Regions from separate parts of the Dechloromonas sp. ZS-1 genome, predicted to be linked through region 1. Evidence: predicted binding sites of a transcription regulator. Region 1 holds the regulator's gene; each other region holds the start of a gene.

Region 1 (2,200 bases):
AGCGCCGGCGTGGTCGCTGGCGTTCGGCATGCTTGTCCTGGTGGGCGCGTTCATGTCATTCATCGTTGGCATGTTGTACAAAATCCTGCCCTTCCTGGCTTGGCTCCATTTGCAAAATCTGGTGCCGGGCGGCAAGGGCGTGCCGGCCATGAACCGCTTGTTGCCGGAGGCCGGGGCCGCCCAGCAGTTCTGGTCGCATGTCGTGTTGAGTTTTTTGCTGCTGCTGGCCGTGATTTACCCCTTGCCGCTGACCTGGGTGCTGGCGGGGTTGGCCGGTCTGTTTTCGCAGGGTTGGTTGCTCTATCACCTCTGGCGCGTCGCTCATCTGTACTGGCGCCATCTCAAAGTGATTCAGCTGGGTAAAGCCGCCGCATGAGTTATCTGGCCATCAAGCACCTGCACGTGACCTGCGTGATCCTGAGCGGTCTCGGATTTGCCGTGCGGGCGTGGTGGATGCTGCAGGAGAGCCTCCGGCTCCAGCATCGCCTGACGCGTGTCCTGCCGCATCTGATCGACAGCACCCTGCTTGCATCGGCGCTGACGCTGGCCTGGATGAGCGGGCAGTATCCCTTCGTTCAGGGCTGGCTGACAGCCAAGGTGCTGGGGCTGCTTGTCTATATCGTGTGCGGCAGCATGGCGCTCAAGCGCGCACGCAGCCGAGCTGCACGGGGGCGCTGGCTCCTGGCGGCCCTGTTTGCCTACGCTTATATCGTCCTCACGGCGCTGACCCGCAATCCGGGCCTGATCTGAGCCCGGTTCAGCAGGTGCGGTGATTCATCAGGGCCTTCAGGCCTGCTACGTTGAGAATGCGGATGTGTTTCTGCTGGACGGCGATGTAGCCTTCTTCCTGGAACTTGGAGAAGGCGCGGGAAACGGTTTCCAGTTTCAGGCCCAGGTAGCTGCCGATCTCTTCACGCGTCATGCGCAGGTAGAACTCGGTATGCGAGAAGCCGCGGGCCGTGAAACGCTGCGACAGATTGAGCAGGAAGGCTGCCAGTCGTTCCTCGGCGCGCATGGTGCCGAGCAGCATCATGACGCCATGGTCACGCACGATTTCGCGGCTCATGACCTTGTGGAAATGGTGCTGCAGCGTGTGGATTTCGCGCGACAGGGTTTCCAGCTTGGCAAAGGGAATGGCGCAGATTTCGCTGTCTTCCAGCGCCACCGCGTTGCAGGTGTGGTGTTCGGTGCTGATGCCGTCGAGGCCCAGCAATTCGCCGGCCATCTGGAAACCGGTGACCTGTTCACGGCCGTCTTCGAGCAGCACATCGGTTTTGAAGAAACCGGCGCGGATGGCGTAGATGGCATCGAAGGTTTCTCCGGCGCGGTACAGATGGTCGCCGCGCTTGATACGGCGGCGCGTCGAGACCAGATCGTCGATGCGTTCCAGTTCTTCCAGGGAGAGGCCGAAGGGGAGGCACAGCTCGCGCAGATTGCAATTCGAGCAGGCAGTCTTGATGAGCGAGAGCGGGTGCTCTGGCTGGGCGGAACCGTGGGGCATCTCAACCTGCTTTCGATTGATCCATGTCAACCGCTATTTTGCCGCATCCAGACATAATTGGGGCCAAAATAGGTGACATGTTTAATGAATTTCGCAACTGAAAACCTCGTCTTCGATCCCCAGATCATTCGTCGCTTTGATGTGAATGGTCCGCGTTACACGTCTTATCCGACCGCTGACCGCTTCGTCGAGGCGTTCGATGCCGAGGCCGCAGCGCTTTGGTTGGGGAAGCGCAACATCGGCGGCATCAGCCGGCCGTTGTCATTATACTTCCACATCCCGTTCTGCAATACCATCTGCTATTACTGTGCCTGCAACAAGATCATCACCAAGGATCACGGGCGCAGCGCCAAATACCTGAAGTACCTGGCCAAGGAACTGAAGCTCCAGAGCGAGGCGCTGGAAGGGTGCGATGGCAAGCATGAAGTCATCCAGCTGCATTGGGGCGGCGGTACGCCGACCTTCCTGTCGCATGACGAAATGCGCCAGCTGATGGCCGAGACACGCAAGCATTTCAAGCTGCTGGAAGGCGGCGAGTTCTCCATTGAAGTCGATCCACGCAAGGTCGATGCCGCTACGGTTGCCTTGCTGGGCGAACTGGGCTTCAACCGAATGAGCGTCGGCGTGCAGGATTTCGACGAGCGCGTGCAGGTGGCGGTCAATCGTGTCCAGACCGAAGAAGAAACGGCCAATGTGATC
Region 2 (2,200 bases), on a different contig from region 1:
CGGGTGAGCGGGCCGTCGCTCCAGTAAGTGCCCTGATCCGAAATCAGGTGGCGCCCGACCAGATCGCCGGCGGTCAGATCGTCGTGGCAGGCCACCGTATACAGCGGGAGCTTGAGGCGCGCCGCCATGTGGGCCACGAAACGCGTCTTGCCGCAGCCGGTCGGACCTTTGATCAGGAGGGGCAGGCGCTCGCGGTAGGCGTGTTCAAAGAGGGCAATTTCGTCGCCGGAAGGTTCGTAGAACGGCAGGTCGGTCATTTGAGTGACATCCAGTAGGCAAGCAGAATGAGGGCGGAAACCAGCAGCATCCAGCCTTCAAGCAGGATGCGCCAGAGGCGCGGAGCATCGCGCAGCTCCATGAAATCGAGGATGACCAGCCGCCCCTTCAGGCAGGCGATCAGCAGCATGGTCACGATGGCGGTGGTGCCGGCAGCGCCGACTTCACCAAGATACCAGGTGATCAGGGTGGCCACGATGAGGAGCAGCCAGGCGCGGTGGGCGGGATTCTTCAGCGCGTTCATCGCATCACATAAACCAGGGGGAAAAGCACGATCCACAGGAGGTCGACCATATGCCAGTAGGCCGCGCCGCTTTCCAGGCCATTGGCCTGCTGGCTGGTGTACACCCCTTGCCGGGACTGAAACCACAGGATCGCCAGGATGACCATGCCAAGCAGGACATGCATGAAATGGAAGAAGGTCAGCGAGATGTAGAACATGTAGAAGGTGTTGGTCGACAGGCTGATCCCGGCCCCGAATTTGGCAGCGTATTCGATCACCTTGACGGCGATGAAGCCACCGCCGCACAGGAAGCCGAGCAGCAGATTGCGGCTGATGGCGGATTGATCGTCGCGATGGGCTGCCTGTACGGCGAGCACGACACACCAGGAGCCGGTGATCAGGAGAACGGTGTTGATCGCCCCCAGGTCACGGTCCAGCGTTTGCTGGTAGAGATTGAACATCTCCACGTTTTTGGTCCGGGCAAAGGCATAGGCCGCGAAAAATACGGCAAAGGCCAGCATTTCGGCCAGGATGAAGAACCAGATGGCCAGATCGCCGGGCAGCCGGCGCGGGGCGGACTGGGGCAGGGCCGGGGTGGAAGCGGTATGCATGGCGGCATCTTAGCGAGCCCTCCTGCGGTCAACCTTTGATGTGGCCCAAAAATGAAAAAAGGCGCGGAGCCGAAGCGCCGCGCCTGAAGTGCTACTGGAGGAATCGAGTGCCGATCAGGCAGCTTCCTTCTCGTCACCGCCAATGAAGAAGCTGGCGATGTAGAGGACGAGGCCGATCAGGAACACCACGCCAGTCCATTCACGCATCCAGTAGAACAAGGCGATCTTGTCCTGGGCAACCATGAAGGGCAGCGGCGTGTCGGAAACACGCTGCAGCCAGACTTGCAGGATGCCGGCGGCGGTCAGGAAGAGGGTGATGAAGACGATGGCGATGGTCATCAGCCAGAACGCCCACATTTCGATGACTTGCGACTTGTTGCTGTTGGCAGCACGGCCGCGCATGATCGGCATGGCGTAGGAGATCATCATCAGGACAACCATCGCGTAGGCACCGTAGAAGGCCATGTGGCCGTGTGCAGCGGTGATCTGCGTACCGTGGGTGTAGTAGTTCACCGGAGCCAGGGTGTGCAGGAAGCCCCACACGCCAGCGCCCAGGAACGCCATCACGCCAGTACCCAGCGCCCACAGCACGGCAACCTTGTTCGGATGCTCGCGGCGGCGACGGTTAACCATGTTGAAGGCAAAGACGGTCATCGCGAAGAACGGGATCGGTTCCAGTGCGGAGAAGATGGAACCCCACCACTGCCAGTATTCCGGCGTACCGATCCAGTAGTAGTGGTGACCCGTACCGATGATGCCGGTGATCAGGGTCAGGGTGACGATGACGTATAGCCACTTCTCGATGACTTCACGGTCGACACCGGTGGTCTTGATCAGCACGAAGGCCAGGAAAGAACCCAGGATCAGTTCCCAAACGCCTTCCACCCACAGGTGCACCGTCCACCACCAGAAGAACTTGTCGAGAACGACGTTCACCGGGTTGTAGAAGGAGAACAGGAAGAAGACGGCGAGGCCCCACAGACCGATCAGCAGCACCAGCGAAATCGAGGTCTTCTTGCCCTTCAGCACCGTCATGGTGATGTTGAACAGGAAGGCCAGGGCGACGACGACGATACCGAGCTTGGTCGGC
Region 3 (2,200 bases), on a different contig from region 1:
CGTTCGAGATAGGCCTTCAATTGGGCCTGAATGGTGGTGTCGAGCATGGTGTTCTCCCTAGGCTGATTTTCACTGCTTTGCGACGGTCGACCGTCGCAAAGCGCTGAAATCCCGCCGCCGGGGATGCGGCGGGAAGCGTTTCTCTGTTGAGATCGGGCTTGAGATTTAGATCTTGCCGACCAGGTCCAGCGACGGGGCCAGGGTCTTTTCGCCTTCCTTCCACTTGGCCGGGCAGACTTCGCCCGGGTGGGCGGCGGTGTATTGGGCGGCCTTCAGCTTGCGCAGGGTTTCGGAAACGTCGCGGGCGATTTCGTTGGAGTGGATTTCAACGGTCTTGATCACGCCGGCCGGGTTGATCACGAAGGTGCCGCGCAGGGCCAGGCCCTCTTCCGGGATATGCACGCCGAACGCGTTGGTCAGGGCGTGGGTCGGGTCGCCGATCAGCGGGAACTGGGCCTTGCCGACGGCCGGCGAGGTTTCGTGCCAGACCTTGTGCGAGAAATGCGTGTCGGTGGTGACGATGTACACCTCGGCGCCGGCCTTCTGGAACTCGGCGTAGTTGTTGGCGGCATCTTCGATTTCGGTCGGGCAGTTGAAGGTGAAGGCGGCCGGCATGAAGATCAGGACGGACCACTTGCCCTGCAGGCTGGCTTCGGTGACTTCGATGAACTTGCCATTGTGGAAAGCCTGGGCCTTGAACGGTTGAACTTGGGTGTTGATCAGCGACATGGTGTGCTCCTGTGTGGGTTTGAAGTAACAACAGGACGCATTGTAGGAATCGACGCTTGATTGATCCAATTGATCTTTTAAATTTGATCGATTGTGATTGCTAATTGATCGGTCGCCTTTTCTACTACCAATTAACTAGTCGCGAATATCACCAAAGTCGTAGGTTGTACCTGCCAGGGGTATGAAGTTGACGCATATCAAACTTGCCAGCCCCCCCCCTCCGGAAGATAGCGGCATCTGAATAACCTTTGGGTTGATGGAGGTATAGGCGGGATGAATATTTCCAGTGCCATTCTGCATGTTGCGCCGCTGCAATTGACGGCCGCGCGCACGGCAATCGAGGAACTGCCCGGTGTGGAAATCCACGCCGAAAGCCCGGAGGGCAAGATGGTGGTGGTCATCGAAGACAGCGATACAAATTCGGCCGCGGATACCTACGTGGCCCTGCATGGTATTCCCGGCGTCGCCTCGGTAGCCATGGTCTATCAGTACAGCGACGACGAACCAGAAACATCAGATACCGAGGAGGTACAAGCGTGAAACTCAATCGACGCGACTTTATCAAGGCCAATGCCGCTGCTGCAGCCATGACTGCGGCAGGCATGCAGGCCGGGACGGCCGTGGCTGCGGGCGGCAAGGATGAAATTCGCTGGGACAAGGCACCGTGCCGTTTTTGTGGCACCGGCTGTTCCGTGCTCGTGGGGACGCAGGAGGGCCGCGTGGTGGCCACTCAGGGCGATCCGGACGCGCCGGTCAACCGTGGTCTGAACTGCATCAAAGGCTATTTCCTGTCGAAGATCATGTATGGCTCGGACCGTCTGAAGACGCCGATGCTGCGCATGACCAATGGTAAGTACGACAAGAACGGCGAGTTTGCGCCGATTTCCTGGAAGCAAGCCTTTGACATCATGGAAGAGAAGGTCCGGGCGACCCTCAAGGCCAAAGGACCGAACGGCCTGGCCATGTTTGGCTCGGGGCAGTGGACGGTTTGGGAAGGGTACGCCGCATCCAAGCTGATGAAGGCCGGCTTCCGCACGAATAACCTGGATCCCAATGCCCGCCACTGCATGGCGTCGGCAGTTGCGGGCTTCATGCGTACCTTCGGGATCGATGAGCCGATGGGCTGCTACGATGACATCGAGCACGCCGATGCCTTCTTCCTGTGGGGCTCGAACATGGCCGAGATGCATCCCATTCTGTGGACCCGCATCACCGACCGCAAGCTCTCGAACAAGCATGTCAAAGTGGGCGTGCTGTCGACCTTCGAACATCGCTCCTTCGAGTTGGCCGATATCCCGATGGTGTTCAAGCCGAACACTGATCTGGCGATTCTGAACTTCATCTGCCACCACATCATCTCGACCGGCAAGGTCAATCAGGACTTCGTCAGCAAGTACGTCAAGTTCAAGAAGGGTGAAACCGACATCGGTTTCGGCCTGCGCCCGAATCACGATCTGGAAAAGAAGGCGAC
Region 4 (2,200 bases), on a different contig from region 1:
CATGATCAGCATACCGGACAGGAACAAGACGCCACCCAGCCAACGGATTGCCCAGAACGGGTAGGAACCCTTCACGGACTCGACGAAGCTGTAAGCCAGCGTACCGTCAGCATTAACTGCACGCCACATCAGACCCTGCATCACACCGGCAATCCACATGGAGGCGATATAGAGCACGGTACCAATCGTGGCGACCCAGAAGTGAACCGTCACCAGCTTGGTGCTGAACATTTCGGACTTACCGAAGAGGCGCGGCAGCAGGTAGTAGATGGAGCCGATCGACACCATGGCAACCCAGCCCAGCGCACCAGAGTGCACGTGACCAACGGTCCAGTCGGTGTAGTGAGACAGTGCGTTCACCGTCTTGATCGACATCATCGGGCCTTCGAAGGTGGACATACCGTAGAAGGACAGGGAGGTGATCAGGAACTTCAGAACCGGATCATCGCGCAGCTTATGCCAGGCACCCGACAGCGTCATGATGCCGTTGATCATGCCGCCCCAGGACGGAGCCAACAGGATCAGAGAGAAGATCATACCGACAGACTGAGTCCAATCCGGCAGCGCGGTGTAGTGCAGGTGGTGCGGACCCGCCCACATGTACGTGAAGATCAGCGCCCAGAAGTGAACAACCGAGAGACGATAGGAATAAACCGGACGGCCAGCCTGCTTCGGAACGAAGTAGTACATCATGCCCAGGAAGCCTGCCGTCAGGAAGAAGCCAACGGCGTTGTGGCCATACCACCACTGAATCATTGCATCCTGAACACCGGAGTAAGCGGAGTAGGACTTGGTCAGCGTCACCGGCAGGGCCATGCTGTTACCGAGATGCAGCAGTGCGACAGCGATGATGAACGCAGCAAAGAACCAGTTCGCCACGTAGATGTGGGAGACGGTGCGCTTCACCATCGTACCGATGAAGACAGCTGCGTAAGACACCCAGACCAAGGTGATCAGAATATCAATCGGCCATTCCAGTTCCGCATATTCCTTACCACTGGTAATACCCAGCGGCAGGGTCACGGCAGCCAGAACAATGATCAGTTGCCAGCCCCAGAAAGTGAAGGGGATCAGCGGACCACCCCAAAGACGGGTGTGGCAGGTACGCTGCACGACCCAGTACGACGTTGCAAACAGCGCGCAGCCACCAAACGCGAAAATAACCGCGTTGGTATGCAGCGGACGCAGGCGGCCAAAGTGCAGCCACGGACCAATGTTCAGCTCCGGCCAGACCAGCTGAGCTGCAATGATGACACCGACAAGCATGCCGACGATGCCCCAGATGACGGTCATGACGGCGAATTGCCGTACGACCTTATCGTTATATGTGGTTTGCGTTCCAGACATGAACCCACCTCTCGTTAATAAAAAAAACGATGTCCACCTCCCTGAACCCAAGGTGGCGCATAAAAACGGATGGTATTCTAAGTGGAAGCGGGGGTTTTGACCTAGATCAACCTACCAATTATCTAGATAAAAATATTGGCCAAAACCCAACTGCCACAAGCCTGTGGCGCGACATCCCCTGGCGTGCGGGCAAAAAAAAGGGTGCGTCGCAACGCACCCCAACCCCAACAGAGAAATGACGTGAAGCAATTGCTTCACAATGAGGCTATTCTGTTAAAAATGCCTTCAACCTGCGTTGACGCAGGTCAAACTTTTTCTTCCCCGGGGTCTTTTTTCACCGCATGCCCACCTGGCGCCTTGTCGTCATCCATCAGGATTTTGAAGCCCGGCCCCTCCAGATCGTCAAACTGACCGCTTCGGACCGACCACCAAAAGGCAAATGCAATCCCGAAGACGAGCAGGACAGAGACCGGTATCAACAAATAAACGCTTTCCATCAATCATTCTCCATGCGCTGAATTCTCAGCGAATTCAGCACCACAAGCAAAGAGCTCGCCGACATACCGATACCGGCCATCCACGGGGTGACATAACCCGCAATGGCCAGCGGCAGCGCGACAAAATTGTACGCAAACGACCACCAGAGATTCTGGCGGATGATGCGGAGGGTCATCCCCGCCCGCTGCAAACCTTGCGTCAGATGAACCAGATTTTCAGAGAGCAGTACGAAATCAGACTGAGCACGGGCCAACTGCGCGCCGCCGCCCATTGCCACAGAAACCTGAGCCTGAGCGAGAACCGGGGCATCATTCACCCCATCCCCGACCATCGCCACCACAGCCCCATTGGCCTG

The links. The regulator FNR, encoded in region 1, switches genes on or off when oxygen is low (the NO sensors DNR and NnrR bind a similar motif). The targets are predictions, from matches to a motif close to TTGANCTAGNTCAA.
Region 2: AACO21_RS13520 (cytochrome c oxidase subunit 3 family protein) is a predicted target of FNR. The motif match lies at 1,146-1,159, and genes of this name have one in related genera.
Region 3: AACO21_RS06670 (chaperone NapD) is a predicted target of FNR. The motif match lies at 917-930, and genes of this name have one in related genera.
Region 4: ccoN (cytochrome-c oxidase, cbb3-type subunit I) is a predicted target of FNR. The motif match lies at 1,444-1,457, and genes of this name have one in related genera.

The regions. Positions count from the first base shown of each region.
Region 1 is NZ_JBDIYD010000005.1:143,592-145,791, reverse strand. It holds gene AACO21_RS09265 (hypothetical protein) at 1-376, shown strand, start outside; gene AACO21_RS09260 (SirB2 family protein) at 373-750, shown strand; gene fnr (fumarate/nitrate reduction transcriptional regulator Fnr) at 758-1,501, opposite strand; gene hemN (oxygen-independent coproporphyrinogen III oxidase) at 1,586-2,200, shown strand, end outside.
Region 2 is NZ_JBDIYD010000012.1:47,093-49,292, forward strand. It holds gene AACO21_RS13510 (CbbQ/NirQ/NorQ/GpvN family protein) at 1-257, opposite strand, end outside; gene AACO21_RS13515 (cytochrome C oxidase subunit IV family protein) at 254-520, opposite strand; gene AACO21_RS13520 (cytochrome c oxidase subunit 3 family protein) at 517-1,110, opposite strand; gene AACO21_RS13525 (cbb3-type cytochrome c oxidase subunit I) at 1,225-2,200, opposite strand, start outside.
Region 3 is NZ_JBDIYD010000003.1:321,739-323,938, reverse strand. It holds gene ahpF (alkyl hydroperoxide reductase subunit F) at 1-47, opposite strand, end outside; gene ahpC (alkyl hydroperoxide reductase subunit C) at 166-729, opposite strand; gene AACO21_RS06670 (chaperone NapD) at 1,003-1,269, shown strand; gene napA (nitrate reductase catalytic subunit NapA) at 1,266-2,200, shown strand, end outside.
Region 4 is NZ_JBDIYD010000004.1:84,063-86,262, forward strand. It holds gene ccoN (cytochrome-c oxidase, cbb3-type subunit I) at 1-1,347, opposite strand, end outside; gene ccoS (cbb3-type cytochrome oxidase assembly protein CcoS) at 1,653-1,844, opposite strand; gene AACO21_RS07820 (heavy metal translocating P-type ATPase) at 1,844-2,200, opposite strand, start outside.